2 regions of the Gordonia sp. LMA167 genome follow, and region 1 is predicted to be linked to the other one. Evidence: predicted binding sites of a transcription regulator. Region 1 holds the regulator's gene; the other holds the start of a gene.
The links. The regulator HspR, encoded in region 1, represses chaperone genes until heat shock. The targets are predictions, from matches to a motif close to ANNTGAGTNNNNNNNACTCANNT.
Positions count from the first base shown of each region.

Region 2: a site for HspR is predicted at 3,528-3,550, ahead of clpB (ATP-dependent chaperone ClpB). Genes of this name have one in related genera too.

Region 1 is NZ_CM176708.1:6,782,304-6,798,259, reverse strand. Features, by position in the region: gene ACVT6V_RS30535 (DUF5995 family protein) at 1-657, opposite strand, end outside; gene ACVT6V_RS30530 (TetR/AcrR family transcriptional regulator) at 940-1,539, opposite strand; gene dnaK (molecular chaperone DnaK) at 1,921-3,774, shown strand; gene grpE (nucleotide exchange factor GrpE) at 3,771-4,406, shown strand; gene dnaJ (molecular chaperone DnaJ) at 4,935-6,131, shown strand; gene ACVT6V_RS30510 (heat shock protein transcriptional repressor HspR) at 6,131-6,529, shown strand; gene ACVT6V_RS30505 (hypothetical protein) at 6,596-7,702, shown strand; gene ACVT6V_RS30500 (FAD-binding oxidoreductase) at 7,796-8,947, opposite strand; gene ACVT6V_RS30495 (amidohydrolase family protein) at 9,093-10,220, shown strand; gene ACVT6V_RS30490 (serine/threonine-protein kinase) at 10,663-11,580, opposite strand; gene ACVT6V_RS30485 (intradiol ring-cleavage dioxygenase) at 11,755-12,720, opposite strand; gene ACVT6V_RS30480 (FAD-binding oxidoreductase) at 12,887-14,257, shown strand; gene ACVT6V_RS30475 (acyl-CoA dehydrogenase family protein) at 14,427-15,956, opposite strand, start outside.
Region 2 is NZ_CM176708.1:6,391,869-6,407,824, reverse strand. Features, by position in the region: gene ACVT6V_RS28755 (IclR family transcriptional regulator) at 1-147, shown strand, start outside; gene ACVT6V_RS28750 (Gfo/Idh/MocA family protein) at 304-1,380, shown strand; gene iolG (inositol 2-dehydrogenase) at 1,437-2,447, shown strand; gene ACVT6V_RS28740 (sugar phosphate isomerase/epimerase family protein) at 2,479-3,348, shown strand; gene clpB (ATP-dependent chaperone ClpB) at 3,620-6,172, shown strand; gene ACVT6V_RS28730 (MFS transporter) at 6,443-7,987, opposite strand; gene ACVT6V_RS28725 (TetR/AcrR family transcriptional regulator) at 8,131-8,778, shown strand; gene ACVT6V_RS28720 (dihydroxyacetone kinase family protein) at 8,795-10,429, opposite strand; gene ACVT6V_RS28715 (DNA-3-methyladenine glycosylase I) at 10,710-11,306, shown strand; gene ACVT6V_RS28710 (PPOX class F420-dependent oxidoreductase) at 11,351-11,731, shown strand; gene ACVT6V_RS28705 (maleate cis-trans isomerase family protein) at 11,807-12,559, shown strand; gene ACVT6V_RS28700 (PPOX class F420-dependent oxidoreductase) at 12,565-12,960, shown strand; gene sigK (ECF RNA polymerase sigma factor SigK) at 12,976-13,584, opposite strand; gene ACVT6V_RS28690 (maleate cis-trans isomerase family protein) at 13,740-14,501, opposite strand; gene ACVT6V_RS28685 (amidase) at 14,561-15,956, shown strand, end outside.

The DNA.
Region 1 (15,956 bases):
GGCGGTGAACAATGGTTCCAGATCGACCCCGTAGGTCTTCTTGAAGGCCTTGATGATCGCCGGAGTGGCGTCTACGAGTGCCCCACCGAAGGTGTAGAAGTCGCGGGTGTCCTGCGGCGTCGACTTCACCGTCACCAATGCGTTCGGGAAGTCGATGATCAGATGCGCGAAGATCTCGCCCATCAGCACGCGCCCGGGACTGCGGTCGCAGTGCGTGGTCAGCCGCAGCGCCTGCGCCCAGTGAGCGGGAGGCTTTCCGCCCGTGACGAACTCGTGCAGCGCGCTCACATACAGGCGCACGACCTCCACCGCGAGGGCCGTGGCCCAGACCGGGTCGTCGTAGATCCCCGATTTGATACTCGGACCAACGAGTTTGAGGATCTCGTCGAAGGCGATCGGGAAGGTTCCGCGGTAGTCGTTGGGTTTACTCAGGACTTTGCGGAGGTCGGCGATCTTCTTCTGCGCGTCGTCATAGGTGACGATGCTTTTCGGATCGGTCAGCGCACCGAGTTGTTTGTTTTGTTCGGGTGTCGACTTGGGAATGCAGGCCGATACCGCTGTGGGGGATGCCATTGCCGTCGGGGCGATCGCAGTCACTGTGCCGAAGGTCAACGCCGTAGCCAGAAGTGCCACACCAACAGATTTGAATGCGCGCATGAGCGAAGAATATTCACATTGGTGCACATCCGTGTCGGAATTGTGAAGCTACCGAAAGGTAAGGTTGGCCGCGAGGCTCGCTCGTGCCGATGGCGCCGACCGCGTGGTGGCAGTCATCGCCGGTGAACATGTCACCGTGAACGTCGGCACGTATCGGGCCAACAAATCAACGAGATGCACTGTCCCGCAGTCCTTCCCGGCGCTGTATCGGTCGTCGTCGTACTCCAGGGCGCGATGGGACGCCACCGCGATCCTTCGCTACCCGTCGGCGGTAGGAATCGATCAGTCGTCGCCGGTCGGGAAACCGAAGATGCGCGCGATCGCCAGGCGGATCAATTCCCGGGGGAAGTGTGTGGTCGCGATCAGTGTCTGCTGCTGGATGAGTCCGTCGATGAGCGCCACCACCAGTTCCGCCGACCGTTCCGGGCTGTCCGGTCCGAACGCCGCCACGAACGGCTCGGTGAACTCGATGAAGGCGCTGCGGTTGGCGTTCACCTGCTTGCGCAGTTCGTCGTCGAACTGCGCTTCCACGACCAGCGCGTGGCGCGCACTCACCACGCCCTGCCCTTCGGTGGACATCGCCTCGACGAAGTCGGTGGTGCAGTCGAGGATCATGTCGGTGGAGGAGTCGTTTCCGGCCGCGAGTATCGGGGTGAACGCCCGTATCGCGATGGCATACATCTGCTCGTACACCTCGGCGAGCGCGAGTGCCTGGAGTCGAGATCGGGTCGGTGCGTAGTAGTTGACCGAGCCGGCGGGCAGGCCGACCGCCTCGTCCACCGATCGATGTGTCAGTGCTCGCAGGCCGCCGGCGGCGATGACGTCGAGAGCCGCCCGCCCGAACCGCGCCTGCCGGTCAGTCATCGTCGGCTTCGATGTCACGACCCCGCCTTCCGAGGTCACAGGCCTCGCGTCTGGAGACCGGGTCCATGCCCGGCTGATGCAGTCTAAACAGCGGTCGCTGGGTGTCGCATGACCGGAGCCGGGCAGTGAGATTTGACTCACATTGAGTGATATACGCTCAACTTTGACCGCGAAATCGGGAACATTCTCCGCGATCGTCCCGTTGGACTCATCGAGAAACCTGAGTCGTGTAGACTCAACCCAGGTTGACTCCGGCTCGTTCTTTCAGTAGGACATGAGTCGGATGCACTGAGGTTCGGGTCCCGCGCGGGTTTCGAAGAACATCCGCGGTTCGTGCCAGACCGGCGCCGGACCCGGGCACGTACTTGGGTGCAGACCCATGAACTAGGAGGAACACATATGTCTCGTGCAGTTGGAATCGACCTCGGCACCACCAACTCGGTGGTCTCCGTGCTCGAAGGCGGCGAGGCCGCCGTCATCGCCAACGCCGAAGGCTCCCGCACCACGCCCTCGATCGTCGCTTTCGCACGCAACGGTGAGGTTCTGGTCGGACAGCCGGCGAAGAACCAGGCGGTCACCAACGTCGACCGCACCATCCGGTCGGTCAAGCGTCACATGGGCGAAGGCGACTGGTCCGTCGAGATCGACGACAAGAAGTACACCCCGCAGGAGATCAGCGCCCGCACCCTGCAGAAGCTGAAGCGCGACGCCGAGTCCTACCTCGGTGAGGACGTCACCGACGCGGTCATCACCGTCCCGGCTTACTTCAACGACTCGCAGCGCCAGGCCACCAAGGAAGCCGGCCAGATCGCCGGCCTCAACGTCCTGCGTATCGTCAACGAGCCCACCGCCGCCGCACTGGCCTACGGCCTGGACAAGGGCGAGAGCGAGCAGACCATCCTCGTCTTCGACCTCGGTGGCGGTACCTTCGACGTCTCGCTGCTCGAGATCGGCGACGGTGTGGTCGAGGTCCGCGCGACCTCCGGCGACAACCACCTCGGTGGCGACGACTGGGATCAGCGCATCGTCGACTGGCTCGTCGACAAGTTCAAGAGCCAGAACGGCATCGACCTGACCAAGGACAAGATGGCGATGCAGCGTCTGCGTGAGGCTGCGGAGAAGGCCAAGATCGAACTGTCTGCGTCGCAGAGCACCTCGATCAACCTGCCCTACATCACCGTCGACGCGGAGAAGAACCCGCTGTTCCTCGATGAGCAGCTGAGCCGTAGCGAGTTCCAGAAGATCACCTCGGACCTGCTCGAGCGCACCCGTGCGCCGTTCCAGGCCGTCATCAAGGACGCCGGCATCGCCGTCGGCGACATCGATCACGTGGTGCTCGTCGGCGGTTCGACCCGTATGCCCGCGGTGACCGAGCTGGTCAAGGAACTCACCGGTGGCCAGGAGCCCAACAAGGGCGTCAACCCCGATGAGGTCGTCGCCGTCGGCGCCGCCCTGCAGGCCGGCGTGCTGCGCGGCGAGGTCAAGGACGTGCTGCTGCTCGACGTGACCCCGCTGAGCCTCGGTATCGAGACCAAGGGCGGCGTGATGCACAAGCTGATCGAGCGCAACACCACGATCCCGACCAAGCGGTCGGAGACCTACACCACGGCCGAGGACAATCAGCCGTCGGTGCAGATCCAGGTCTATCAGGGTGAGCGTGAGATCGCCTCGCACAACAAGCTGCTCGGTTCGTTCGAACTCGGCGGCATCGCCCCTGCGCCGCAGGGTGTGCCGCAGATCGAGGTGACCTTCGACATCGACGCCAACGGCATCGTGCACGTCACCGCCAAGGACAAGGGCACCGGCAAGGAGAACTCGATCCGCATCCAGGAGGGCTCGGGCCTGAGCAAGGACGAGATCGACCGGATGATCAAGGACGCCGAGGCGCACGCCGACGAGGACCGTCAGCGTCGCGAGGAGGCCGAGACCCGCAACCAGGCCGAGTCGTTGGTCAACCACACCGAGAAGTTCCTCAAGGACAACGAGGACAAGGTGCCGGGCGAGGTCAAGGACAAGGTCGAGGCATCGATCGCGGAGGCTCAGGAGGCTCTGAAGGGCACCGACATCGCCGCCATCAAGGCCGCGATCGAGAAGCTGTCGACCGAGTCGCAGGAGATGGGTCAGGCGATCTATGCGGCATCGGCTGCGGAGTCGCCCAACGGTGGCGCACCGGAAGGTGAGACTGCCGGCGGCGACGACGTGGTGGACGCCGAGGTCGTCGACGAGCCGTCGAACACCGGGGACAACAAGTGACCGCTGGCGGGCCGGACGGCACGCACGCTGCCGAGGAACCGGTCACGGTGACCGATCGTCGTCGCATCGACCCGGAAACGGGTGAGGTGCGCGAGGATCCGGCCGCCGGACCGGGCCCGGCGGAAGCCGAGCCGGTTACGGATGCGGCGCCCGACGAGGGCGAGACAGCCGCCGACGTCGCCGACGAGCGGGTGGCCGAGCTGACCGCGGACCTGCAACGAGAACGGGCCCAGTTCGCCAACTTCCGGCGGCGGGCTGCCGAGGAGAAGCAGGGATCGGTCGCCTATGGCAAGCAGCTCCTCATCGACAAGTTGCTGCCGGTTCTCGACGACCTCGACCGTGCCCGTGAGCACGGCGACCTCGAGAGCGGACCGCTGCGCGGTGTCGCCGACAAACTGGCCGGCGCACTGGCCGGCGAGGGACTCGCCAAGTTCGGCGAACCGGGCGACGTGTTCGACCCCGAATTGCACGAGGCGGTCCAGCACGACGGTGAGGGCGCGGAGCCGGTCATCGGTGCCGTGTACCGCACCGGCTACCGGCTCGGCGAGAAGGTGATCCGTCACGCGATGGTCACGGTCACCGACCCGGTTGATACACCGAGCAATGCAACTGAACAGACTGGTGCACAATAAGCGCACCCTTCTCGATCCCTGAGGAGCGAGGGGCGCTGGTGACCTCCTCGCTCCCTGAGTGACCACCCGGTCCCTGAGGAGCGAGGAGCGCTAGGGCTGGCGACCACCCCGCTCCCTGAGGAGCGAGGAGCGCTAGGGCTGGCGACCACCCCGCTCCCTGAGGAGCGAGGAGCGCTAGGGCTGGCGACCACCCCGCTCCCTGAGGAGCGAGGAGCGCTAGAGCTAGCGACCACCCCGCTCCCTGAGGAGCGAGGAGCGCTAGCGACGAGCGTCACGAAGGGGCGCCCTTCGTGACGCTCGCAAGCTCGCTCCTCAGGGGGCGGGGACGCTCGGCTCGCTCCTCAGGGGGCGGGGACGCTCGGCTCGCTCCTCAGTGGGCGGGGACGCTCGGCTCGCTCCTCAGGGGGCGGGGAAACTCGCACCTCAGGGGGCGGGGACGCTCGGCTCGCTCCTCAGGGAGCAGTGAACGACAACTGAACAAGGACAACTTCATCCAGACAATTGACATATCGAAGGAGGTGACGTCTGGTGGCTCCGCAGAGAGAGTGGTTGGAACACGACTTCTACAAGGACCTGGGCGTTGCTTCTGACGCTTCAGCTGAAGAGATCAAGAAGGCCTACCGGAAGCTCGCTCGCGAGCTGCACCCCGATGCGAATCCGGGTGACACCGCGGCCGAAGAGCGATTCAAGCGGGTGTCTGAAGCACACAGCGTGCTGTCCGATGCCGAGAAGCGCAAGGAATACGACGAGACCCGCGCCATGTTCGCCGGCGGACGATTCCGCGGCGGAGGCAACGGGTTCCCCGGGGGCTTCCCCGGAGGCGGGGGAACGACCTACACGACGTCGACCGGCGCCGACTTCAACATCGGCGACCTGTTCGGCGGGGGCGACGCGGGCGGCGCCGGCGGCGGATTCGGCGACCTGTTCGAGGGCTTGTTCAACCGCGGCCCGCGCAACTCGACGGCCACTCGGCCCAAGCGCGGCAACGACCTCGAGACCGAGACGTCGTTGTCGTTCAAGGACGCCGCGATGGGTACGACCGTCCCATTGCGGGTGACCAGCCCGGCTCCCTGTACGACCTGTCATGGCAGCGGCGCGAAGCCGGGCACCAGTCCGCGGGTCTGCCCGAACTGCAACGGTTCCGGGTTCGTGAGCCGCAACCAGGGGGCGTTCGGTTTCAGCGAACCGTGCCAGGACTGCCAGGGCACCGGGTCACGGATCGACGATCCGTGCTCGGATTGCGAGGGCACCGGTGTGAAGGTCCGCGCCCGCACCATCAATGTCCGCATTCCCGCCGGCGTGGAGGACGGCCAGCGCATTCGCTTGGCCGGCCAGGGGGAGGCGGGCCGTCGCGGAGCGCCGTCCGGCGACCTGTACGTCGTCGTGCACGTCACCGCCGACAAGGTGTTCACCCGCAGCGGCAACGACCTCAAAGTGCAGCTGCCCGTCAGCATCTCCGAGCTCGTGCTCGGTGCGACGGTGTCGGTGCCGACGCTCGACGGGACCGTCGGGGTCAAGATCCCGGCGAACACCACCGACGGCCGCACCCTGCGGGTCCGAGGACGTGGGGTGCCCAAGCGGTCCGGCGGCGCCGGTGACCTGCTCGTCACCGTCAAGGTGGCCGTACCGCCGAAACTGGACGACGCGGCCGCCGAAGCGATGCGGCAGTACGCCGCCGCGGAGAAGGCCGCCGGTTTCGATCCCCGCGCCGGGTGGGGGCGATGATGATGGCGCGCGACTTCGAGAACGAGAGTGCCGCGACGTTCCTCATCTCGGTCGCCGCCGAACTCGCCGGCATGCATGCGCAGACACTGCGCACCTATGACCGGCTCGGTCTGGTCACGCCGCAACGCACGAGCGGCGGCGGCCGGCGCTACTCCACGCGCGACGTCGAACTGCTCCGCGAGATCCAGCGCCTGTCCCAGGAGGAGGGCGTGAACCTCGCCGGGATCAAGCGGATCATCGACCTGAGCAATCAGGTCGACGCGCTCCAGCAGCGGGTTCGTGAACTCCAGGCCGACCTCGACAGCGCGTCCCAGCGGCGTGGCGGCGAACTGGTGCCGGTACCACGGACCAGCGCGCTGGTGGTGTGGCAGCCGCGGCGCAAGCGTAAAGCCGACTGATCGGCGACATCGCCCACCCGCTACCCTGACTCGGGACGAAACGTCGCCGGAGACAGGACTGAGGACATGGCCGAGACGAAGGGCGCCCATTTCGGGGGCGGCTCGCCCTCGGCCGGGTCGGTGCTCGGGATCTCCGTCGTCGAGGATCAGGTGGCCTCCATCGTCCGTGGCCCAGACGGCGAGATCATCGCCACCAACCTGGTCGAGCTGCCCGATCCGTCGGCACAGAGTTCGGAGACCGCGATCCACGAGCTCGTGGATTCCGTGCCGTACGAGATCGATCGGATCGGTATCGCCTGTGCGCGGCCGGCCACGCAAAGCTATCTGCAGTCGAATCTTTCGCCCGGCACGTCTCGGCCCGGCTGGTACGACAAGGTTCTCGTCACCGACTCGCCGAGCGCCCTTGCCGAGGCGGCCCGCGCGGTGGTCGCCGGCCGCGGCATCATCGCCGTCGTCGACCTGGACCGCGCGGCGGTCCCGTCGCCGGGATCGTCGGTGGTCACACTGGACTCGGCGACCGGCGAGGTGCTCGGCACGGCCGAGTTCGCCTACGGTTCCCCCGGTCCCGTCACCGATCCGGCCCATGCCAGTGCTGTCGCCGACGCGGTGGTGGCCGCACCCGGCGGTTCGTCGGTGACGTCGGTGGTGTGTACCGGCCCGGGGGCGGAGGTGCCCGGCGCGGCGTCGGCCCTCGAGTACGCACTGGCGCGCCCGGTCACGGTGGCCCACCAACCGGCGCTCGCCGCTGCCGTCGGTGCGGCCACACTCGCGGTGCGACCCACTGCCGCGGTGCGCGGAGCGTCGTCGAACCGTCGCTGGTGGCTGATCGGCGCAGCGATCGTGGCGGCCTTGGCCCTCGGCGCGATCGCAGCGTCGGCCGTCTTCGCCGGGGTCGACGCTGCCGACGAAGACGCGGCCCCGACGTCCACGGTCACCGAGACCGCGCCACCGACGACCGTGACCCGCACTGCCGAACCGGTGACACAGGTCCGTACCGAGGTGGCGACCACGACGGTGCGCGCTCAGCGGGAGACCGTCACCGAGACGTCGACGGCCACCGAGACCGAAACCGAGACCGAGACCGCCACCGATGCGCCGACCGTCACCGTCACCGAGACGACGACGGAGACCGTGTTCGGCGGCGGCCCGGGCACCACCTACGGCCCGCCCTGACGCGAAGACGCTCTGTTCGTTCCCCTGGTATCGGCAGGTCCCCCGCCGGCTGGTGGAGAGTTTGGCGATACCCGGGGGAGGAAGCTCGGACCGTCAGCCGACCGGGTCGTGCTGGATCATGCTGGCCCGCGCACCCGCGATGAGCAGTCGGCGACGGGTCGTGTCGATCATCTTCGCCGACCCCGCGATCAGGACCTGATGGTCATCCCACGGGCCTGACCCGGCGACCACCTCGGCCAGGGTGCCGATCCGGTGCTCGATCCCCAATGCCTCCGGCGTCGCCATCGACGTGATCCACCACGGATCGGCAGTCTCCTCCGACACCGCGGTCACCGTCAGCCACGGATTGGTCGCCGCGATCCGACGTAGCACCGCGAGGTCATACAGCTCGCCCGGGTACCGCATCCCATAGAAGATGTGGGTGGGCGGCGAGTCGGCCCGTTTCGACATCTCGATCAACAGCGCTCGCAGCGGCGCCAGGCCCGTCCCGCCCGCGACCATCAGCACCGGCCGCTGCCGGTCGACGTGCAGCGTGCCGTGGCCCTGAGCGAAATACCAGACATCGCCGGGCCGCGTCTCACCGACGATCGCGGAGCTCACCGTTCCTCCCTGCACGGCACGGACATGGAACTCGAGTTCGCCCGCCGGGTTCGGGGGGATGGCAGGGGACAGATTGCGCCACACCTTGGGGCGTTGCGGAACCTGAACCTCGAGGTACTGGCCGACGTCGAACCGAAGCGGCGCGTCGGTGCGCAGCCGGACCACCGCCAGGTCACGGGTGATGCGGAACTTCTCCACGACCTGCGCCGACCACAACGCCGGATGGGGCGCGGTTTCGGCGGCTCCGCGCATCACCCCGGTGGTCAGCATCATCGCCTGCGTCACCGTCTGCGCCGCCTCGTCGTCCCAGTAATCGCCGAGGATCGCGGCGAACTCGGCGATCAACGCCTGGTAGATGATGCCGTAATGCTCGGGCCGCACGCCGTACTTGCGGTGGTCACGGCCGAGTTGCGCCAGGAATTCGATCAGCTCCTGATGCCCGGCTTCGCTCGGCACGACGTCGAGCACATGGTCGATCACCCGGAAGAACGCATCGCGCTGACCCGCCATCACGGCCGGGAAGAGTTCCCGGAGGTCCGGGTCGATGGAGAACATCCGCGTGTAGATGTTGGTGGAGAAGCGGTCGGGGTCGCGATTGATCAGGTCACGGAGGTGATGCAGCGTGTGCCGAGAGTGACTGGCCACGTCGCACTCACCTCCCCGTTGATCCGTTGTTCCGCGTCGACCCGATTATCCCGAAAGACTCTAGTCACCCTAACGGTCGAGCGACGGTGACTTACGATCGATCATTCGATGTCGGGTCCGCGTCAACTGTGGCAATCTCGGGTAGGTGAGCTCGCTCGATGGCGTGATTCCGGGCATAGTCGATGCCCATCTGCACCAGTGGAATCCGCGGAGCACACCATGGGCGGCGAACCGACTCTCGCGGCTGTATCGGTTCGTCCCGTCGTTCGGGGACCGGGTGTTCCCGATGGTGGTGTCGCAGGCGGACCGCGAATACGTGCTGACCCCGAGCACGGTGGCGCGGGTCTATGAGCCGATGCAGTATCTGGCCGACGCAGTCATGGTTCCGCCGATTGCCGGCGTTCGGGTCGACACGGTGGTGCACATGGAGTCGCACTGGCGCGGCGACGACACAGCCGGCGGTTCGGAGTCCCCGGCGGGCCGCTCGGCGGTCGAGGAGACCCGTTACGTGGTCGGGCTGCCGTTCGGGCTCGGGTCGGCGCCCCGTCTCGGCGCGATCGTCGCGCATGCCGATCCGCGCTCCGAAAGGTTTCCGGAACTGCTCGACGAGCACGCCGCGCTCACCGACCGCATGCGCGGCATCCGGTGGATCACCACGCGCCACCCGGACCCCAAGATCCGCAACGGCGCGGACAGCGACGGCATTCTCGCCTCGACCGCCTTTCTGAAGGGTTTCGCCGAGGTCGCCGAGCGGAAGCTGGTCTTCGACGCCTTCGTGTACTCCCATCAGCTCTACGATGTGGTGACCCTGGCGCGCGAGTACCCGGAGGTGACCATCGTCGTCGATCACATCGGCGCGCCCGTCGGGGTGTTCGGTCCGGTCGGCGCACGGACCGGGGCGACGGCGGGGGCGCGCGCCGACATCCTGCGCCTGTGGCGCGAACGGATGATCACCGTCGCCGCCTGCCCCAACGTGATGGTCAAGCTGTCGGGTCTCGGACTGCCCGTGCTCGGCTACGGGCGCGAACGGTGGGGCAACGTCGGCAGCCGAGGCACGCTCGCCGAGATGATCGGGCCTCTCGTCGAGCATGTCCTCGGCCATTTCGGCGCGGACCGGGTGATCTTCGGCTCCAACTTCCCGATCGACAAACCCAACGCGTCGCTCGACATGATCATCGGTGCCCTCATCGACCTGATCTCACCCCGCGGCGACTATGTGCTGCGGAAAGTCTTCCGAGAGAATGCATTGCGGGTGTACCGGATCGAGGATTAGCTGCCGACCCACCCGCTGATCGAGTGGTCGATGCCCACCCGCTGATATCGAGTAGTCGACGCCCACCCGCTGATCGAGTAGCCCCACCCGCTGATCGAGTAGCCCGAGCCGCCAGGCGAGGGCGTATCGAGATCCGGTGGTGGTCTCGATACGGTGCCTCGGCTGGCGCCTCGGCGCCTACTCGACCAGCGGTTGGGTGTGTCGAGATTCGGTGGTGGTCTCGATACGGTGCCTCGGCTGGCGCCTCGGCGCCTACTCGACCAGCGGTTGGGTGTGTCGAGATTCGGTGGTGGTCTCGATACGGTGCCTCGGCTGGCGCCTCGGCGCCTACTCGACCAGCGGTTGGGTGCCCTCCTGCTGGGCGAGGGCGTGTCGAGATCCGGTGTGGTGGTCTCGATACGGTGCCTCGGCATTCACCCGAACGAAAGGTGGCGCGAAGCGCTCACCGCGTCCACCACCCGCGCCTCCGTGCCGGTTCGGGCACCGGGACATCCCGCAACGCACGCCGGATGATGTCGGTGAATTCCGCACAGGTGTCATAGCGATCGGCAGGGTTCTTGGCCAGCGCCTTGACGAACACCGAGTTCAACGACGACGGCAGCCACGGATGAGCCTTGGTCAGCGCGGGCACCGGATCGTGGAGATGGGCGTAGGTGATGGCGAACGCAGTCGCCCGCGGAAACGGTGGATCACCTGTGAGCAGCTCGAACATGCTCGCGGCCAGGGCATATTGATCGGTGGCCGGGGAGAGCCGTTGTGCGGTCAGCAGTTCCGGGGCGGCATAGGCGATCGACCCCTGGACCCGGCCATTGCGTGCCAGGGGACGGGCGTCATCGAGCAATTGGGCGATCCCGAAGTCGGTGAGCACGGCGCGCGTCTGCTCGGCGCTCGTGGAGACCATCACGTTTGCGGGTTTGACATCTCGGTGCAAGACCTCGCAACGATGGGCGTAGTCCAAGGCGGCGGCGATCTGCTCACCGATGTCCGTGATCGTCGCGACCCCGGCCTCGGTCGGGTGGTGGGTGATCAGTTCGTTCGCCGACGTTCCGTCGATGAACTCCATCGCCATCCACAGAACCGTTGCCGGCGTGCGGTTCTCGTCATCGACGTCCGCGGCGTCGATCTCGCCCCGCGAATACATGTCGACGATGTGTGGGTGATCGAGGAGCGAGGCGATGGTGAACTCCCGATCGAAGCGTTCGCGCATGCGCTGCTGGTCGTTGGGTCGCGTGTGCAGGACCTTGAGCGCGACCGGATCGGGATCATCACCCCGGTGGGCGCGGTAGACCTCGGCGCTGCTGCCGCTGCCCAGGTAGCTGTCAATGGCGTAGCCGCCCACCAGGTCACCCGCCCCGAACACAACGTCAGGGTAGTCGGGCCAGGAACGATCGGCGCGGTGGCGGGTGGTCACCCCGGCGCGGCCGGTATCCCGGACCTGTGTCGAGCGCGACGGCCAGTGTTTCTCCGCGTCCTGGATGTACCCGTTCATATCGCTCACCCAACCCATTTTGCCCGGTCAGGGCGGTTGAGAACCTCAGGTTCCCGGAGGCGGCGGTCCGCCGCGCCCACCGGGTGGACTCGGCATCGGTCCTCCTGGGCCGCCGGGCATGCCCGGCCCACCCGGTGGGGGCGGACCCATCTGCTGCTGGTTGTCGGCTTTGGATGCGACCCCGACGGTGATGTCGATGGTCATGCCGTCGGCGGGTCTGCCGGTGACCGTGGCCAGCTCCGCATCCCAGCCGTCGCCGAACACATTGTCCGACGCCAACGTCACGTGCGACAGATTGGTGATGCTCTGGGCGTAGGCGCTGTCGTGGTCGAACACCGCATCACAGGCATCCTGCGGCAGCGCGATCTGCGAGGTGAGTCGCGCATCCGATCCGGCCACGGCCTGCTCGAGCGAATCGAACACCTCGAAGTGGATGTGTGGCCAGCGGCCCGCGTAGCAGGCCGGGAAGATCGACGTGAAACGGACCATGCCGTCGGCGTCGGCCACTTGGACTCCGCGCAGGTAGTTCTGGTCGGCGTCGGCCTGGCTGTACATCGAGTAATTGCCGTCGCGGTCGCAGTGCCAGACATAGACCGCCATGCCCTGCCCCGGTGTGCAGTTGTCGACGAGATCCTTCAGCCGAATGGTGATGGTGGCCGGCACGCCCTCCGCCGTGCCCGAGGCGTCGCCGAAGCTCGACCGGATGTCACTGCGCACGATGCCCGAGGCGATCAGGATGTTGGGTCCGTTGCTGCCGTCTCCTGGATAGGGGCCCGCGGTCTCCTCGGGAGCGGCGGGCGCGCAGCCCTGCGCCGTGCCCGACGCATCGGTACCGGCGCTCGACGTAGACGCCGACGACGTGCCCGACGAACCGCCGGACGAGTCCGATCCGCACGCCGCCGCGGTCGTGGCCACGGCACCGGTGGCGAACAGGGCGAACATGCGTCGCCGGGTCAGCGACTGCAGATCGAACCGCAGTCCCCGGTCGTGGTCAGGTGGTTCAGGCGGCATGTGAGTGACGGTACAACCCGACACTTCGGACATCGAGCAGATGAGCTGCGGGGTTGCTGTGAGTCGGTGTCGTCGCAATTTTCCGCCTGGTGAGCGTGGCGTCGTCACTCCGGCGGCCTCGCGGTGTTGAAGAATCGGGCGAACGGCGGGGCATACAGTTGGGATCATGACCGAAGTCGTCACCCCGGAGTCCCTCGCCACCGAGTTGCCGGACGGAATGGTCGTCACCGATCCCGACATCCTCGCCGCCTACCGGCAGGACCGAGCGCAGGACCCGGATGCCGGTACGCCGTTCGCCCTGGTGCGTCCGACCACCACCGCCCAGGTACAGACCGTCGTCCGATGGTGCGCGCGGCACGGGGTGCCGATGGTGACGCGGGGAGCGGGCACGAGCCTCTCGGGTGGGTCGACGGCGGTCGACGGCGCGCTGATGCTCTCCACCGAGAAGATGCGTGAGCTGGTCATCGACACCGCCACCCGAACCGCCGTCGTCCAGCCGGGATTGTTCAACGCCGAGGTGAAGGCCGCCGCTGCCGCGCACAATCTCTGGTATCCGCCGGACCCGTCATCGTTCGAGATCTGCTCGATCGGCGGGAACGTCGCCACCAACGCCGGCGGCCTGTGCTGTGTGAAGTACGGCGTCACCACCGACTATGTCCTCGGGCTCGAGGTGGTGCTCGCGGACGGCCGGGCGGTGCGTCTCGGTGGCAAACAACTCAAGGACTCCGCCGGTCTGCCGTTGACCAAGCTGTTCGTCGGCAGTGAGGGGTTGCTCGGCATCGTCACCGAGATCACCTTGCGGCTGCTGCCGCCGCAGGCACCGGCGTCGACCGTCGTCGGCAGCTTCGCCACCGTGCATCAGGCGAGCGAGGCGGTGCTGGCCATCACCGCTCAGATCCGGCCGGCGATGCTGGAGTTCATGGACTCGGTGTCCATCAACGCCGTCGAGGACATGCTGCGGATGGGCCTCGACCGTGAGGCCGGCGCGCTGCTGGTCGCGCAGTCGGATGCGCCGGGGCCCGCCGGTGCCGCCGAGGTGGAGATCATCCAGCGGGCGTTCGAGGACAACGGTGCCACCGAGGTGTTCGCCACCGACGACCCGCAGGAAGGCGAGGCATTCACCGCGGCCCGGCGTGCCGCCATCCCCGCAGTGGAGAAACTCGGTTCGCTGCTGCTCGAAGACGTCGGCGTACCGCTCCCGCAGCTCCCGGCCCTGATCGACGGTGTCGCGACGATCGCCGCGGAACGTCGGGTGATGATCTCGGTGATCGCGCACGCCGGCGACGGCAACACCCACCCGCTGATCGTGTTCGACCCCTCCGACCCCGACGAGGCCGCGCGTGCCCAGGCGGCGTTCGGCGAGATCATGGACCTCGCGATCGCATTGGGCGGCACCATCACCGGCGAACACGGGGTGGGTCGGTTGAAGAAGGCGTGGTTGCCGAACCAGGTGGGCGAGGACGTCATGGAACTGACCGCGCGGATCAAGCAGGCGCTCGATCCGCAAGGCCTGTTGAATCCGGGTGTGCTGCTCTGAGCGACCCTTCGTGACGCTCACTCGTTCCTCGCGGGCTCCTCAGGGATCGGGCGGGACAATGCCCGCCCGAGCGTTATCCGCTCCCTGAGGCGGGGTCCTGAGGAGCGAGTTTGCGAGCGTCTCGAAGGAAGCGAGGCGCTAGCCGAGCGTCACGAATGGCCGCAAAACTTCAGTGCCGCAAAAGAATCGCGCCCAGGTCGGCGCCGGTGGGCAGCGCGCCGTACTCGAAGGCGCGATCCGCGCCGAGACGCGCGGCGATGAACGCATCGGAGACCGCGGCCGGGGAGTAGCGCACGAGCAGTGACGCCTCCAGCGCCAGGGCCATCGACTCGACCACACGGCGGGCATGTCCCTGTGCCGAGGCAGTGTCCATCCGGGCGAGCTCACCGAGCTGGTCACGCAGGCGCTCGAGGTGCAGGTCCAGGGTGCGGTTGGCGCCGAGCGCCTTGTTGATCTCGGCGTCGAACGCGGCGACCGACTCTGGTTCGCGGGTCATCGCGCGCAGGACGTCGAGCGCGATCACGTTGCCCGAGCCCTCCCACACGGCCATCACCGGCTGCTCGCGGTAGCGCATCGCCAACGGGAACGCCTCGGTGTAGCCGTTGCCGCCCAGGCATTCCAGTGCCTCGTAGGAGTGGTGTGGTCCGCGCTTGCAGATCCAGTACTTGGCGACGGCGGTGGCCAGCCGGCGGAAGGCCTTCTCCTGATCGCTCGCATCCTCGTCGTGGGCGCGAGCCAGCCGGATCGCGGTGACCGTGGCGGCTTCGGATTCCAGGGCGAGGTCCGCCAGCACCGCGGTCATCGCCGGCTGGTCGGCCAGCGTGGCACCGAACGCGGCGCGATGACGAGCGTGCCAGACGGCCTCGGCCACCGACTGTCGCATCCCGGCGGCGCTGCCGAGCACGCAATCCAGGCGGGTCTGCGCGACCATCTCGATGATCGTGCGGACTCCGCGGCCCGGCTCGCCGACCATCACCGCGACCGTGCCGTCGAGTTCGATCTCCGACGACGCGTTCGACTTGTTGCCTAGCTTGTCCTTGAGACGCTGAATGCGGAACACGTTGCGGGTGCCGTCCGGCAGGACGCGCGGCAGCAGGAAACACGAGAGTCCTTCGCCGCCGGCACCTTCCGCCTGTGCCAAGACCAGGAAGGCATCCGACATGGGTGCCGAGCAGAACCACTTGTGGCCGGTCAGCAGGTATTCGCCGCCCGGGCCGCCACCCGCGACCGGCTTGGCGACCGTGGTGTTGGCGCGCACATCCGAGCCGCCCTGCTTCTCGGTCATCGACATCCCGAAGATCGCGGACTGCTTGTCGGCGCTCAGGTCGGGGGAGTAGCTGCGCGACAGTGCTTTCGGCACCCACTGGACGGCGACGTCGGGCTGCAGTTCAAGCGACGGGATTACCGCATGCGTCATCGACACCGGGCACGCATGCCCGGGTTCGATCTGCCCGAACAACATGAACCCGGCAGCGCGGACCACATGCGAGCCGGGCTGTGGATCGGCCCAGCAGCGGGTGTGGCTGCCGTGCGCGACCGACGCCGAGATGATGCGGTGATAGGACGGGTGGTACTCGACCTCGTCGATCCGGTTGCCCCAGCGGTCATGGGTGTGCAGCACCGGCGTGATGGTGTTGGCCAGGTGCGCATCGTGCTGGAACTGGGCGCTGCCCACGAGCTCGCCGATCTCGCGGAGTTC
Region 2 (15,956 bases), 390 kb from region 1:
TCACTGTCGGTCAGCGGCCTCCGCGAGGGCATCCTCGCGGAGCCGGACGAGGGCCGGTCGGTATCCGAGTTGGTTGAGTGGGGCGCCCGAGAACTCTCGCGGTATCTCGGCTGGGTCGATCCGGCCGTGTCCGAGGCATCGTCTTGACCCGCGACGTGCCCCATGCCACACTTGGACGAGATGTCCACTAGGTGATAGTCGAGCCGGGCTAAGCGCCGCAGGACATGCACTCACCACCTGCTCGGACCCGACAGAGGTAACCGGCAGATAGCCCAGAGCATTGCCAGACAGGAGAACCCCACCGTGTCCGACACCATTCGCGTAGGCCTACTCGGTATCACTCATCCCCATGCGTCGGCCCGGGTGCGGGCACTGTGGGAGATCGACGGTGTCGAGGTGATCGCCGCCGCCGACGACGATTCCCGGTTGAAGTACTTCACCGACAAGTACGACCTCGAGGCGCGCGAGATCGACGACATCCTCGGCGACACCGAGATCGACGCGATCATGGTCCACTCCAAGAGCCGGGACATGGTGCCCCATGCGTTGCGTGCGCTCGCCGCAGGCAAATCGGTCGTCGTCGAGAAGCCGGGTGGCGGTACCGTTGCCGACCTCGAGCAGCTCCGCGACGCGGAGCTGCGGGCGCCTGCCAACCTGGTCCTGCAGGTGGGCTACAACGTGCGCCTGGCCGAATCGATCAATCGCGCCAAGGACCTGGTCGACAAGGGCGTCATCGGTGACGTCGTCAGCGTCTCCGCGCGCGGCGCGGCGCTGGCCGGGGAGCACCTCACCCAGCATCTCAATCAGCCCAATGACATGGGCGGCGTGTTGTGGATTCTCGGCTGCCACATGCTCGATGCGCTGGTGCACGTCTTCGGCGCTCCCGACTCGGTGAACGCGCGGGTGCACAAGTCGTCGAAGCTCTCCGACGATGCCAGCCGAGAGGACTCCGCGGCGGTGCTGTTGAACTACCCCGACATGTCCACGACATTCAGCTTCGACGGCCACGACCGCCTGGAATGGTTCGAGAGCTCAAACATCACGATCCACGGCACGAACGGGCTGATCGAGGCCGGCGTGCTCCCGCAGCGGCTGCGCGTGTTCGTCGACGAGGCACGCGAGGGATACCAGGCGGGGTGGACCGAGTGGACGCAGAGCTACTTCACACCGCCGTTCGCCCGGACCGAGGCGAACAGGTTCTCCGAACTGCCCGAACTGGAGAACATCAGCAACTTCCACACCGAGATGCGGGGCTGGATCAACAGCATCCGCACCGGCGCCCCGATCGTGTCACCGGTTTCTGATGCGCTCACCGTGGCCCGCATCATCGACGCCTGCTATCGGTCGTCGGCGGACCGAGGCGCCGGCATCGATCTGTAGTCGCCAACTCACACGTCACTCCGGGGCCAACACCCCTGCACTGCAAAGGATCACCCATGTCGAACGACAAGCTGCGCCTGGCCCTGTTCGGATCGGGCCGCATCGGCCACGTCCATGCCCGCAGCATCGCTGAAAACCCGGACGTCGAACTTGCGGTCGTCGCCGACCCGTTCCTCGATGGCGCACAAGCCCTCGCCGCGGCGACCGGTGCTCGCGCAGTCCAGGATCCCGAGGACGCGCTGGCGGAGCCGGGGCTGGACGGAGTCGTCATCGCCTCGCCGACACCCACCCATGTCGATCTCATGTCACGCGCTGCGGCCAAGGGGTTGGCAGTGTTGTGCGAGAAGCCGATCGACCTCGACATCAACACGGTGCGCGAATGCCGCGACTCGGTCCTCGCGCACGGCGTACCGATCATGCTCGGATTCAACCGCCGCTTCGATCCGGCGTTCGCCGCCATCCAGCAACAGGTGGCCTCGGGTGCGATCGGTCGGCTCGAACAGCTCATCGTGATCAGCCGCGATCCCGAACCCGCACCACGCGGCTACATCGAGGCGTCCGGCGGCATCTTCCGCGACATGACGATTCACGACCTCGACATCGCACGGTTCTTCGTTCCGGAGATCGTCGAGGTCACCGCCGTCGGCGCCAACGTGTTCAGCGATGACATCGCCGAGCTCAACGACTTCGATTCGGCGACAGTCACTTTGCGCGGCAGCAACGGCGAGATCGTGACGATCATGAACTCACGTCACTGCACCTTCGGCTACGACCAGCGACTCGAGGCCTTCGGGGCCACCGGCATGCTGTCGGCCGGCAACATCACGCCGACCACCGTGCGCCGATACGACGCCACCGGCACCGAACAAGCGCAGCCGTACTTCCCGTTCTTCCTGGAACGCTATGCGGCCGCCTACCGTGCCGAGCTCGATGCATTTGTCGCCGCCATCCGTACTGGGAAACCGTGCTCACCCGGCTTCGACGACGGCCTGCTCGCGCTGGCACTCGCCGACGCCGCCCTTGAATCGGCGACGACCGGCACGACCATCGGTATCCCGAAAGCCTGACTCCACCACGCACAGAAAGCTCAGCGACGCCATGTCCTCGAACTCCATCGAACTCCTCGCCACCTGCTGGACCAGTGCCGGCAACGTCAAGCCGCTCCAGGCCAGCGAAGTCAGTCCGATCCCCATCGCCGAACGCATCCAGGCAATCGCCGACACCGGATGGGCCGGCATCGGCATCGCTCAGGATGATCTCCGTGTTCTGCGCGACGAACCCGGCTTCGGCGCACTCGGCGAAGCGATCCGTGGCGCGGGCCTGCGGCACGTCGAGGTCGAGTTGCTCACCGACTGGTGGGAGACCGGCGACAAACGCGCCGCTTCCGATGACGTGCGCACACTGCTGTTCGGGGCCGCCGCCGATCTGGGCGCCGGCCACATCAAGATCGGCACCGCGTTCGGGACCGCGCTGGATTCGATCGACCCGCTCGTCTCGCCCCTGCGTGATCTCGCCGACGATGCAGCCGCCCGTGGAATCCGCCTGGCCATCGAAGCGATGCCCTTCTCGATGGTGTCCAGCGTGCCGATGGCAGCCGACCTCGTGCGGGCCGTGGACCGACCCAATTGCGGTGTGCTCGTGGATAGTTGGCATGTGTTCCGAGCCGGCACCTCGATCGCCGATCTCCGGGCGTCGCTCACCTCGGACATTCTCTTCGGCGTCGAACTCGACGATGCGGCCGAGACCGTGCGCGGCACCCTGTTCGAGGACACCCGGGATCGGCGACTGTTCTGCGGTGAAGGGTCATTCGATCTGATCGGACTGATCCAGGCGCTCGCCGACATCGGATGGGGCGGCCCATGGGGTGTCGAGATCATCTCCGAAGACTTCCGCGCGCTCGACGTGACGACCGCACTCGAGCGTGCGCGACGAACGGCCGCCGACGTCATCGCCAAGGCGCTGAACTGAGGATGCGTGTGGCAGACGTGCCCGTCCAGGCGGACACCTGCCACACGATGATGGCATACACCCGGGCCGCGGCCGGGCCAACCTGTCGGTGTGTGGATGCGCCGGATTCGGGGGAGCGGGCAGGCATCAATGAGTTACTGGAGACGCTAGAATGTGACCGTCATCACACCCTAGGCAAGACTTGAGTGGAATGCACTCAACTTTACTGGCGTTGCACCTCTCGAATGGCTCATACTTGAGTCTGTTGGACTAAAGAGAAAGGTACACGCGAGTGGACAGCTTCAACCCGACCACCAAGACGCAGGCAGCGTTGAGTGCTGCCGTGCAGGCGGCGGCCAGTGCTGGGAATTCCGACGTGCGTCCGGCTCACATCCTGGTGGCCCTGCTCGATCAGTCCGACGGCATCGCCGCGCCGCTGCTCAAGGCGGTCGGGGTGGACCCGTCGACGGTTCGCGCACAGGCCCAGGCTTTGGTGGACCGCGCCCCGACGGTGGCCAGCGCCAGCGCCCAGCCGCAACTCTCCCGCGAGTCGATCGCGGCGATCAGCGCAGCTCAACAGCTTGCCGGTGAGCTCAGCGACGAATACGTGTCGACCGAGCACATCCTCGTCGGCCTCGCGACCGGCGATTCCGACACCGCCAAACTCCTGGCCAACGTCGGTGCGACGCCGCAGGCACTGCGCGAAGCGTTCGTCGCGGTGCGTGGCAATGCCCGCGTCACCACCGCCGATCCCGAGCAGACCTATCAGGCGTTGGAGAAGTACTCCACCGATCTGACCGCGGCTGCGCGTGAGGGCAAACTCGACCCGGTCATCGGACGGGACACCGAGATCCGCCGTGTCGTCCAGGTGCTGTCTCGGCGCACCAAGAACAACCCGGTGCTCATCGGTGAACCCGGCGTCGGCAAGACGGCGATCGTCGAGGGCCTGGCCCAACGCATCATCGCCGGTGACGTACCGGAATCGCTGCGGAACAAGACGGTCATCTCGCTCGACCTCGGTTCGATGGTCGCGGGTGCCAAGTACCGCGGCGAGTTCGAGGAGCGCCTCAAGGCCGTGCTCGACGAGATCAAGGGATCGGCCGGACAGGTCATCACCTTCATCGACGAGCTGCACACGATCGTCGGCGCCGGTGCGACCGGTGACTCCGCGATGGACGCCGGCAACATGATCAAGCCGATGCTCGCCCGCGGTGAGCTGCGACTCGTCGGCGCCACCACGCTGGACGAGTACCGCCAGCACATCGAGAAGGACGCCGCCCTCGAGCGGCGCTTCCAGCAGGTCTACGTCGGGGAGCCGTCGGTGGAGGACACCATCGGCATCCTGCGCGGACTGAAGGAGCGCTACGAGGTGCACCACGGCGTGCGTATCACCGACTCCGCGCTGGTGTCGGCGGCGTCGCTGTCGGATCGCTACATCACCTCGCGTTTCCTGCCGGACAAGGCCATCGATCTCGTCGACGAAGCCGCCTCGCGGTTGCGGATGGAGATCGACTCGCGCCCCGTCGAGATCGACGAGGTCGAGCGCATCGTGCGTCGACTCGAGGTGGAAGAGGTCGCCCTGCAGAAGGAGACCGACGACGCGTCGAAGGAACGTCTGGAGAAGCTGCGCGGCGAACTGGCCGACCAGAAGGAGAAGCTCAACGAACTCTCGGCGCGGTGGCAGTCGGAGAAGACCGCCATCGACGCGGTCCGCGACCTCAAGGAGGAGCTGGAACGGCTTCGTGGTGAGGCGGATCGCGCCGAGCGCGAGAGCGACCTCGGCCGTGCTGCCGAACTCCGCTACGGCAAGATCCCGGGGCTGGAAAAGCAACTGGCTGCCGCGGTGGAGAAGACCGGCACCGATCCGGGTCAGGATGTGATGCTGCAGGAAGAGGTCGGACCGAACGACGTCGCGCAGGTCGTGTCGTCCTGGACCGGCATCCCTGCCGGACGCATGCTCGAAGGTGAGACCGCCAAGCTGCTGCGGATGGAAGATGAACTGGGACACCGGGTCATCGGCCAGAAGGAGGCGGTGCAGGCGGTGTCCGACGCGGTGCGTCGGGCGCGGGCCGGTGTCGCCGATCCGAACCGCCCGTTGGGCTCGTTCCTGTTCCTCGGACCGACCGGCGTCGGTAAGACCGAGCTCGCCAAGGCATTGGCGGAGTTCCTCTTCGACGATGAACGTGCGATGGTTCGCATCGACATGAGCGAATACGGCGAGAAGCACAGTGTCGCCAGGCTTGTCGGTGCACCTCCGGGATACGTCGGTTATGAGTCCGGCGGCCAGCTGACCGAGGCGGTCCGCCGTCGTCCGTACACGGTGGTGCTGTTCGACGAGGTCGAGAAGGCCCACCCGGACGTGTTCGACGTGCTGCTGCAGGTCCTCGACGAGGGGCGGCTGACCGACGGTCAGGGTCGAACGGTCGACTTCCGCAACACGATCCTGATCCTCACCTCGAACCTCGGTTCGGGTGGCGACAAGGACCAGGTGATGATGGCGGTGCGCGCGGCCTTCAAGCCGGAGTTCATCAACCGGCTCGACGACGTCGTGATCTTCGACGCGCTGAGCCCGGAGGAACTCGTCTCCATCGTCGACATCCAGTTGGCACAGTTGGGCAAGCGTCTGGCACAGCGTCGACTGGAGCTCGCGGTGACGCCGAAGGCCAAGGAGTGGCTGGCCGAGCGTGGTTTCGATCCGCTCTACGGGGCCCGTCCGCTACGGCGGCTGGTGCAGCAGGCCATCGGCGACCAACTCGCGAGGGCGTTGCTGGCCGGCGATGTTCACGACGGCGACGTGGTTCCGGTGAATGTCGGTGCCGACGGAGAGTCGCTGGTCATCGGCTGATCCGGGCCCTTCGTGACGCTCGCAAGCTCGCTCCTCAGGGAGCGGTGGGGGACGTCGGCAAGCTCGCTCCTCAGGGAGCGGTGGGTGACGTTGGCAAGCCCGCTGACGTCCCCCGATCCCTGAGGAGGTCCGGAGCGCTAGCGGAGGACCGTCACGAAGGGGCGCCCTTCGTGACGCATCCTCGCAGGCTCGGAGGCTCCTCAGGGAGCGGGTGGGTGACGCATCCTCGCAGGCTCCTCAGGGAGCGGGTGGGTGACGCTCGCAGGCTCGTCAGGCTGCGACGACGGCCGCGTTCTGGGGTTCGTCGCCCAACTCGTGTCGTCCCATTCGGATCATGCCGATGATGACCAGCAATGCGAGGCCCATGAACCCGGCGCCGCAATAGAATGCGACGTCGTAGCTGTGGATGCTCGCCGACATGAAGTCTTGCGGGTTCACCGGGACGGTCTGTCCGGTGGCCTGGTCGACCGTCATGGCGCTGCGGTGGTCGTTGGAGAACACCTGCGCCACAATCGTGCTCAGTAGTGCGATGCCGACCGAACCACCGACCTGCTGGGATGTGTTCACCAATGCGCTGGCCACGCCGGCGTCCCGTTCGTCGATGCGGTGCAACGCAACGGACTGCATGGACACGAACACCAGACCCATTCCGAGGGCGATGAGGAGCTCGCTGGGCAGGATGTGTGAGAGCCAGGTCGAGCTCGAGTCCAGTTGCGCCAGATACAGGTAACCCAGGATCCCCGACACGGTGCCGATCACCATCAACGGTCGTGGTCCGAACCGGGGGAGCAACGAGCTGGCCGCTCCGGCCGAGATGATCAGTGCTGCTGGGAAGGGTAGGAACAGGACGCCCGCCTTCAGCGGCGTGTTGCCGAGGGTGTTCTGGAAGTAGAAGCTCAAGAACAGGAACATGGCGAACATCGCCGTCGGGATGATGAACGCGATCAGATATGCCCCGCCACGATTCAGCTCACCCGGGATGCGCAGCGGCAGTAGCGGGCTGGCGCTTCTGCTCTCGATCAGCACGAAGGCAACCAGCAGTGCTGCGGCGGCCGCGAACAGCAGGATTGTTGACGTTGCGCCCCAACCGGATTCGGCCGCCCGGGTGAAGGCGTACACGAGGCTGACGAGACCTAGCGTGACAGTGATTGCACCCGGGAGGTCATAGGTGCCGGTGCGCGGGGACGGCCGGTCCCGGATCACCAGGGTCAGGCCGCCGATCGCGGCGATGATGGCGATCGGGGTGTTCACCAAGAGCGTCCAGCGCCACGAGAAGTACTCGGTGAGCGCGCCACCGGCGATCAAGCCGATCGCCGCACCGCCGCCGGACACCGCTCCGTAGACAGCGAAGGCGCGGGCCCGCTCGCGATGTTCGGTGAACGTGACGGTGATCAACGACAGTGCTGCCGGCGCGAGCATGGCCGCGAACACACCTTGCAGGGCGCGACCGGCGAAGAACGACATGCCGTCCCAGGCGAATCCCGCCATCGCGGAGGATGCGGCGAAGCCGGCGAGTCCGATCAAGAACATCCGTCGGCGGCCGAGGTAGTCGGCCATGCGGCCGCCCAGTAGCAGCAGACCACCGAACATCAAGGTGTAGGCGGTGAGTGCCCATTGACGGTTGGCGTCGGAGATGTCGAGGTCGGTCTGGGCGAAGGGCAAGGCGATGGTGATGATGCTGGCGTCGAGCACCACCATCAATTGAGCGAGGGCGATGACGCCCAGTGCCCACCAGCGGCGTGAGTTTGCCGGCGGTGGAGATGCGATTTCTGAGTGGGGGAGATCCTGTGGGATCGCAGTGTCGGAGGTGGTCAAGAGATCCTCGATCCTGAGAGGTGTGTAAGACCTGCCTCCAAATAATGGCAGAGTCAGACAGAAGGCGTCAAGAGACAAAATGCGGATACAGACAATTGGCTGTAGGCGCAGAAATTCTGCGTCAGACGAGTTACAATCTGCTCGTGACTGCCGTTGAACCTCGAACGGGCCAGGTCAAGGCCGGTCTCCGTGAACGCAAGAAGGAACAGACGCGCGATCGGCTGATCGCCGCGGCGCTGGAGTTGTGCGATACGCAGGGGTTCGAGGCGACGACGGTTGAGCAGATCTCCGATGCCGCCGACATCTCACCGCGAACGTTCAACCGTTACTTCGCGACCAAAGAGGACGTCATCCTGGCGCCGATCGAAGACATGATCGCCGCCATGGCCGCATCCCTCGACGCGCAGCCGCGTACCGGAAATGCGTTCGAGGCACTCGTCAACGCGCAAATGCAGATCTTCTGCGGTGAGTGCCCGACGGGTTCTGTCGATCTCGCTCGTTTCGAGACCATGAACCGGATCATTCAGACGGCGCCGTCGGTGAGTGGCCGCAGTACCGAACTCGCCGAGAAGAAGTTCCGGAGCATCACCGACAAGGTCGCCGAACGGATGGAACTGCCGTCCGACGATCCTCGGGTGCGGGTGACCGTCGCGGTGTACATGTCGCTCATGCACATCTCGATGGACACCTGGCGGTGCGGTGAGTCCGGAGCCATGACCGATTCGGCGGTGGCAGCGCAGACCCTGAAGTCCACCTATGAGACATTCCGCGAGGTCGTTCAGAACGTCTGAGTGGGTTCGCGCTGCGTCACCGTCGTGACGCGGCCGCCCGGTACAGCCACGAGATCACCAGTGCGCCCGGGTCGACGACGCCTCGGGCATTGTCGCCGACATAGCTGGCACGACCCTTGGAAGCAGTGGTGTCCCTGGTGGATTCGGCGCCCCCTTCCGCCTTGTCGGCCACGGACGACAACGACTCATCATCGGAGAGCGCTTGCGCGGCGGGACCGAGGGCATCGACGACGGTGTTGTCGCCGACCTGTGCGCCTCCGAGATCCTGAATCTCGGCCAGGGCAGACACCGTCCCTTCACGCAAGGCCCGCCCGAAGTCATCAGACGAAGCGAAAGCTGTTGCGAGCCCGCGGAAGAGAACGCCGAACACCGCACCCGATGTACCGCCGGCACGCACCAGGAATGACGTGCTGATCGCCGTCGACACCTCGGCATCCGACCCCCGCAGCGGCAGGTCGAAATGTGCAAGCGCCGCTTTCATGTTCGCTCCGAAGTCGCCGTCCCCGGCCTGCTGATCGAGCGCTGTCAGCTCGTCGATCGAATCCGTCACGCGCCGAACGAACTCGGACAGCCACGCCGACTCGTCTCCGTCGGACGCGCTGTCGTGTGGCTCGGCGAACGCGATGTGCGACACCGATGCCGGCCCGCGACCGATGTGTGAGGGCCACGCGGGCGCAGTGGTGTCGTCGTCGAAGCACTCGAGGATCTCGTCATCGAACCGGACGAGGGTGATCGAGAATCCGGTCATGTTCAGGGCGGTCACGAATGTCCCCACCATGGAGCGCTCGACCGTGATCCTGCGACGATCGAGATCGGTGACGACCTCGCCGAACACGAGGGAGAGCTCGAGCGGGTGCGCCGATCCGAGTCCGTTGACCAGGCAGATGACGTGGTCGTCCGCCGCCAGGCCGAGAGACTCGACGATGCGATCGATCATGCGCGCCACGAGCTCGCGTGCTGCGATGGCCTCGGTGCGGTCCTCACCGGCCTCACCGTGGATACCGACGCCGAATTCCATCTCGTCCGTGTCGAGTTCGAACGTGGGGGCGGCAGCGCCCGGAATGGTGCATGCCCGATACGCGACGGCGAAACTGCGCGAGTTCTCGGCGGTTCGCCGTCCGAGTTCGGCAACCCGCGCGAGTTCGTCACCGCGTGCCGCGGCGGCGCCACAGACCTTCTCGACGATGATGGTGGCGCCGGTGCCCCGGCGGCCCGGTCCAGATTCTGACTCGGTCGCGACGTCGTCGTCGACGAGGACATGATCGGTATCGACCTCGTCGCGCAGCATGTGTCGAGCAATCCGGAAGTTCATCACGTCGCCGGTGTAGTTCTTGACGATGTGGAGCACACCGCGGCCCGTGTCGGCCCATCGGGTCGCGCCGACGACCTGCACGGCGTTGGGAGAGGTGAAGACCAGACTGGGGCATGCGGCGTCGAGCATGCCTGCCCCGATCATCCCGGAATGCATCGGCTCGTGTCCCGAACCTCCGCCCGAGATCAGGGCGACGCGAGGGTCGTCGTCCCTGTCACGGCGGTACAGGAATCCGGGATCGGGCTCCCACGCGATCGACGGATTGGCCGCAAGGAGACCGCGAAGCGCGTCGGTGATGAAGGTGTCGGGCCGGTTCAGGACGTACTCGTGAGCGGACACGTCTCCAGGGTAGGTGCCGGGTCTCGATACGCTCCTCACTTCGTTCGTCACTACTCGACCAGCGGTTGGGGCTGCTCGCTTCGTTCGTCGCTACTCGACCAGTGGTTGGTCGCTGCTCGGGCAGTGGTTGGGCTGCTTACCTCGTTCGTTGCTACTCGACGAGCGGTTGGTCGCTGCTCGGTCGGTGGCGGGGTTCGCGCCGTGTTCGTAGTGGATGAAACCTCCTGGCTGTCGGGGGGCGGCGGTAGGGTGCGGATGTCGATCAACACGAGGAGCCTGCATGTCGTTTGTCATCACCGGAAATGACGGCGTGACACGGTGCGGGTGGGCTGGTGTGGAGCCGGAAACCACCTACCACGATGAGGAATGGGGTTTTCCACTCGAGGGAGACGATGCGTTCTTCGAACGCGTTGCGCTCGAGGGCTTCCAGTCCGGGCTGAGCTGGCGCACCATCCTCAACAAGCGGGAGAACTTCAGAGCGGCGTTCGCGGGTTTCCAGATCGAGAAGGTGGCCCGCTTCGGCGAGGCCGACGTCGAGCGTTTGCTGACCGATGCCGGCATCATCCGACACCGAGGCAAGATCGAGGCGGTCATCAACAACGCCCGCCGCGCGGCGGACCTGATAGACGAGGAAGGTTCGTTGCCGGCCTACTTCTGGCAGTATGAGCCGCAGGCTGCTGTCGAACCCCAGTCACAGACCACCTCGCCCGAGTCGATCGCCCTGTCGAAGGATCTCAAGAAGCGTGGCTGGAAGTTCGTCGGTCCGACCACCATGTTCGCGCTGATGCAGGCCAGTGGGATCGTCAACGACCATGCGGAAGAGTGCGTGATCCGTCCGCGAGTCGATCAGGCTCGGTCGTCGGCGCCACGTCGCTAGCGACGATTGACTTCAAGTCGACATGAGGTCCTAGCGTTCGGTGCATGGACGACACCACACTCATGAACGACGAGGTCCTCGACTACCTCTCGACCCAACGGCTCGGACGACTCGCCACCGTCGATCGTGCCGGCGCACCGCAGAACAACCCCGTGGGGTACCGCATCAACCGGGACCTGGGCACCATCGACATCGGCGGCTGGAATTTGACGAAGAGCCGCAAGTTCCGCAACCTCGCGCACAACGACCGCGTGGCCTTCGTCGTCGATGACATCGCGTCGCTGAAACCGTGGCGGGTACGGATGGTGGAGATACGCGGCCGCGCCGAGCGGATCGTCGGCGGCGTCACGCCCGGATCGGGTATGGACGACGCGCTGATCCGGGTGCATCCGGAGCGCGTGATCGCCTTTGGAATCGGTGACTGACCTGCGAATATTGCGTAACACAAATGTCACCTCCCCTGGATTGTTGACAATCCGACAATGTGTCATCATTCCTGCATGAAACCGGTGGAAGTCGCAGGCGTCCCACAGCAACAGGTGGGTATCGGGATGGTGTGCCCCTTCGACATGGCGCTCGACCGGGAACTGTGGCGGTGGATGCCGGATTCGGTCTCGCTGTACTTCACTCGGACGGGTTTCATCGATGCCCCGGTCGACGTCGACCTGTGCCGTGATCTGAACAATCACGCCGAGATCGCCGCCGCGGTGCGCAGCGTTTGCTCCGTCGGGCCGCGAGCATTCGGATACGCCTGTGCGTCAGGAAGTTTCGTCTATGGCATGACCGGCGCGAAGGAACTGTCGCACTGCATGATCGCTGCCGGCGCGCCGGCAGCCGTCACCACGTCGGAGGCGCTCGTTCGTGCCCTGGACGCGATGGACATCGGACGGATAGCGGTCGCCACGCCGTACACCTCGGCGCTGACCGGGCTGCTCTGCGACTTCCTCGCCGAGTCCGGTCGGGCTGTGGTGTCGCAGGCGGGACTGGGACGTGACCACGAGATCTGGACCATTCCCTACGCGGTCACCTGTGACCTCATCCGCGCCGCGGACCACCCCGATGCCGATGCGATCTTCGTGTCCTGCACCAATCTCTGGACATACGAGATCCTCGGCCTGATGGAGGCCGAACTCGGTAAGCCCATCCTGTCGGCGAATCAGGTCACGGCGTGGGCCACCCTTTCCGATGCCGGCCTCGTCACCGAGTCGCTGTCCGGCGATGATGGGCAGTCGCTGTTCGCCCGCGTAGCCTGACCTGCATGACCGACTCCATACCCGCCGCTGCCTTTGGCGAAGCCGCCGAGGCCAAATTCGTTCAGCTCACCACTTTCCGCAAGGACGGGACTCCGGTGTCGACGCCGCTGTGGGCCGCCCTCGACGGTGACCGGATGGTGATGTGGACCGCGACGGATTCATGGAAGGTGAAGCGGATCCGGCGCGACAGCCGTGTGGTGGTGCAGGCCTGCGATGCGCGCGGTAAGAAGACCAGGGGCACCCCGGTCGAGGCGACCGCCACCGTGCTCGACGACGCGGGCACCGAACGCGCCCGTGGCCTGATCATCCGCAAGTACGGCGTTCTGGGGTGGTTGACGGTCAAGGGCAGCCTGCTGCGGAGGGGTAAGTCGGGGACGGTCGGTCTCGCCATCAGCCTCTGACGGCGTCGATCAGGTTCACGCTGCGTCGTCCAACCTCGCCCGTAACCTCTTCAGGCCGTCGCGGATACGGGATTTGACCGTCGGCAGCGGCACCGAAAGTCGTTCGGAGACCTGCCGATAGGACAGGCCCTCGTAGTAGGCCAAGATCAGCGATTCCCGCTGCAGATCGGTGAGATCGCCCAGCGAGTCGAGCACGAGTCTGCGTGCGGCGCGTGCGGCGACGATGTCGCTCACCTCGTCGGCGTGGCGGATGGGCAGCTCGGCGGCGCCGCTGGCGAGGGTACGGCGCGTCAGGGCCGATTCGGAGCGGACACGATCGACGGCGCGCCGGTGGGCCTGCGTGATCAGCCACGACAGCGCCGACCCCCGGTCGGGACGGAAGTCGCGGGCATGCCGCCACACCGCGAGGTACACCTCCTGGGTGGTCTCCTCGCTGTAACCCGGATCCCGCAGTACACGAAACACCATGCCGTAGATACGCTCCGCGGTGAGATCGTAGAGACGTGAGAACGCTGCAGCGTCTCCGTCCGCTATCCGGGCGAGCAGGTATGGAAGCTCGGCCATCGAGGCATCGGGCGCGGTTGGCACGGGTTGCGCCGGTGCGAGACCATCGAGGACCGTCATGTGGTTCTCCCGTCCGACTGCCGAAATGAGCGTGCCACTTCCCTGATGCGACATGTCAGACGTTATTGATCTGCACCGCGACCGGCGTGGGTGCGGGAGTAACCGCGACCAGATCGCAACGATTGATAACGGAGCGATAACGACGCGACGGTGGTCTACGGTCCCGCGGGTGCCGAGCCGACCTCACTCGACGCGAACAGTGCGCCGATGCCCGCGACGACGGGCTCCACGCCGATCAGCCGTAGACCCTGCCAGATCGTGACCTGATTGGCCGTCAAGATCGGCTTGCCGAACTCTCGTTCCAGATCCTCGATCCATCCGATGGTGTGCAGCGCGGTGTCGGGGACCAGGATCGCCTGTGCGTCAGCGGTGTTCACCGAGCGAACCATCTCGAACAGGTTGTCGCCGTCAAGCGTGCCTGCTTCGCCCGCGGTTGCGATGTCGTGTGCGGACGCGGACACGACGGTGATCCCCGCGTCGGCGAGAAATGTGGTGAAGCCGTCCGCGACCGGCGCCGGATAGGTGGCGGCGATCGCCACCGAGCTCACCGACAACTGGTGGCACGCGGCGGCGAAGGCCAGCGATGTCGAGGACACCGGCAGCCCGATGCTCTCGGAGACCCGCGCCACCTGCTCGTGGGCTCCCGCCCAGCCATACAGGAAGCTGCCCGAGGTGCATGCCCACATCAGTGCGCCCGGTTCGTGCCGGAGTGCCTCACGTGCGCCGGCGAGCAGGGGCACGTCGGTGCCGACGGCGCGCATCGCTTCCACGGTGTGATCGTCGGACTCGATGTCGGTGATGATCACCGGTAGACGTGCCGCACCACCCAGGGCGCTCTCGGCCAGTGGGTAGTCGTCCTCCGCAGCGTGTCCTGGATAGAGCATCGCGACCGTCGGTGTTCTGGTTGTCACCCGCATACCTCCCGAGTAGATTGTCAACAATCTACCAACATCTCGCCGCTTTGCCGAAGGAACCCATGCACACGACCGCACGCTGGTGTAGCGCCGCCGAACTGGTGGCCGGCTACACCTCCGGAGCACTGTCACCGACCACCGTCACCTCCGAGATCCTCGACGCGATCTCGGCCGACAACCCGGCGATCAACGCGTATTGCCTGGTGGACACCGATGCGGCACTGAGTGATGCGCGCGCGTCGGCCGAGCGCTATGCCTCCGGGAGAACCCGCGGTCCACTCGACGGGGTTCCCGTCAGCATCAAAGACCTGTTTCTGACCAAAGGCTGGCCCACGCTGCGCGGATCGGAGTTGATCCATTCCGACGACGACGAGTGGGCTGTCGATGCGCCGGCGGTTGCGCGGCTCCGCGAGGCCGGTGCGGTCCTGCTCGGCAAGGTCACCACTCCGGAGTTCGGGTGGAAAGGGGTCACCGACAGCCTGCGGTGCGGTGTCACCCGCAATCCGTGGAACACCGAACGGACATCCGGCGGATCGAGCGGCGGCAGTGCGGCGGCCGTCGCGGCCGGGCTGGGCCCGCTGTCGGTCGGCACCGACGGTGGCGGCTCGATTCGTATCCCCGCATCGTTTTGCGGGATCGTCGGTTTCAAGCCGACGTTCGGCCGGGTGCCGCTCTATCCGGCCAGTCCGTTCGGGACGCTCGCGCATGCCGGACCGATGACCCGCACGGTCACCGACTGTGCGGTGATGCTCGATGTGTTGTCCGGCTTCGACTCCCGTGACTGGTGGGCCATGCCGACACCCACGGCCTCCGCGGCGGCCTCACTTGCCGAAGCTCCGAAAGATCTTGCCGGAGTCCGGATCGCGTACAGTCCCGATCTCGGTTATGGAACGAACGACCCAGGCGTGCAACGCAACACCGATGCTGCGGTCGAGATCTTGGGTTCGCTCGGTGCCGAGGTGAGCACGGTGGACATCGGCTGGCAGGACCCGGTCTGGGCTTATCACATTCTGTGGTTCAGTGGTGCCGACGCGGTTGTTCGGGCACAGGGTCCGGGAGCGATCGAGAAGGTCGATCGCGGCTTGGCCCAAGCCTTGCAGCGACATCATGACTTCTCCGCCGCGGACTATCTGGACGCCACAGCGCTCCGGATGTCGATGGGCGTCGAGATGGGACGACTGCACGAGCAGTTCGACGTACTCGTCACGCCGACTCTACCGACAGTGGCTTTCGAAGCGGGCGTAGATGTTCCGGCAGGATCAGCGAGTTCGGACTGGACGTCGTGGACTCCCTATTCCTACCCCTTCAATCTGACCGGGCAGCCGGCGATCACCGTGCCGAGCGGGTTCGCCGGTGGGGAGACGGCGCAAGGGATGCCCACCGGCGTTCAGTTCGTCGCGGCCCGCCACAACGATGATCTGGTTCTACGCGTCGCCGCCGCCTACGAGGCCGCGGCCC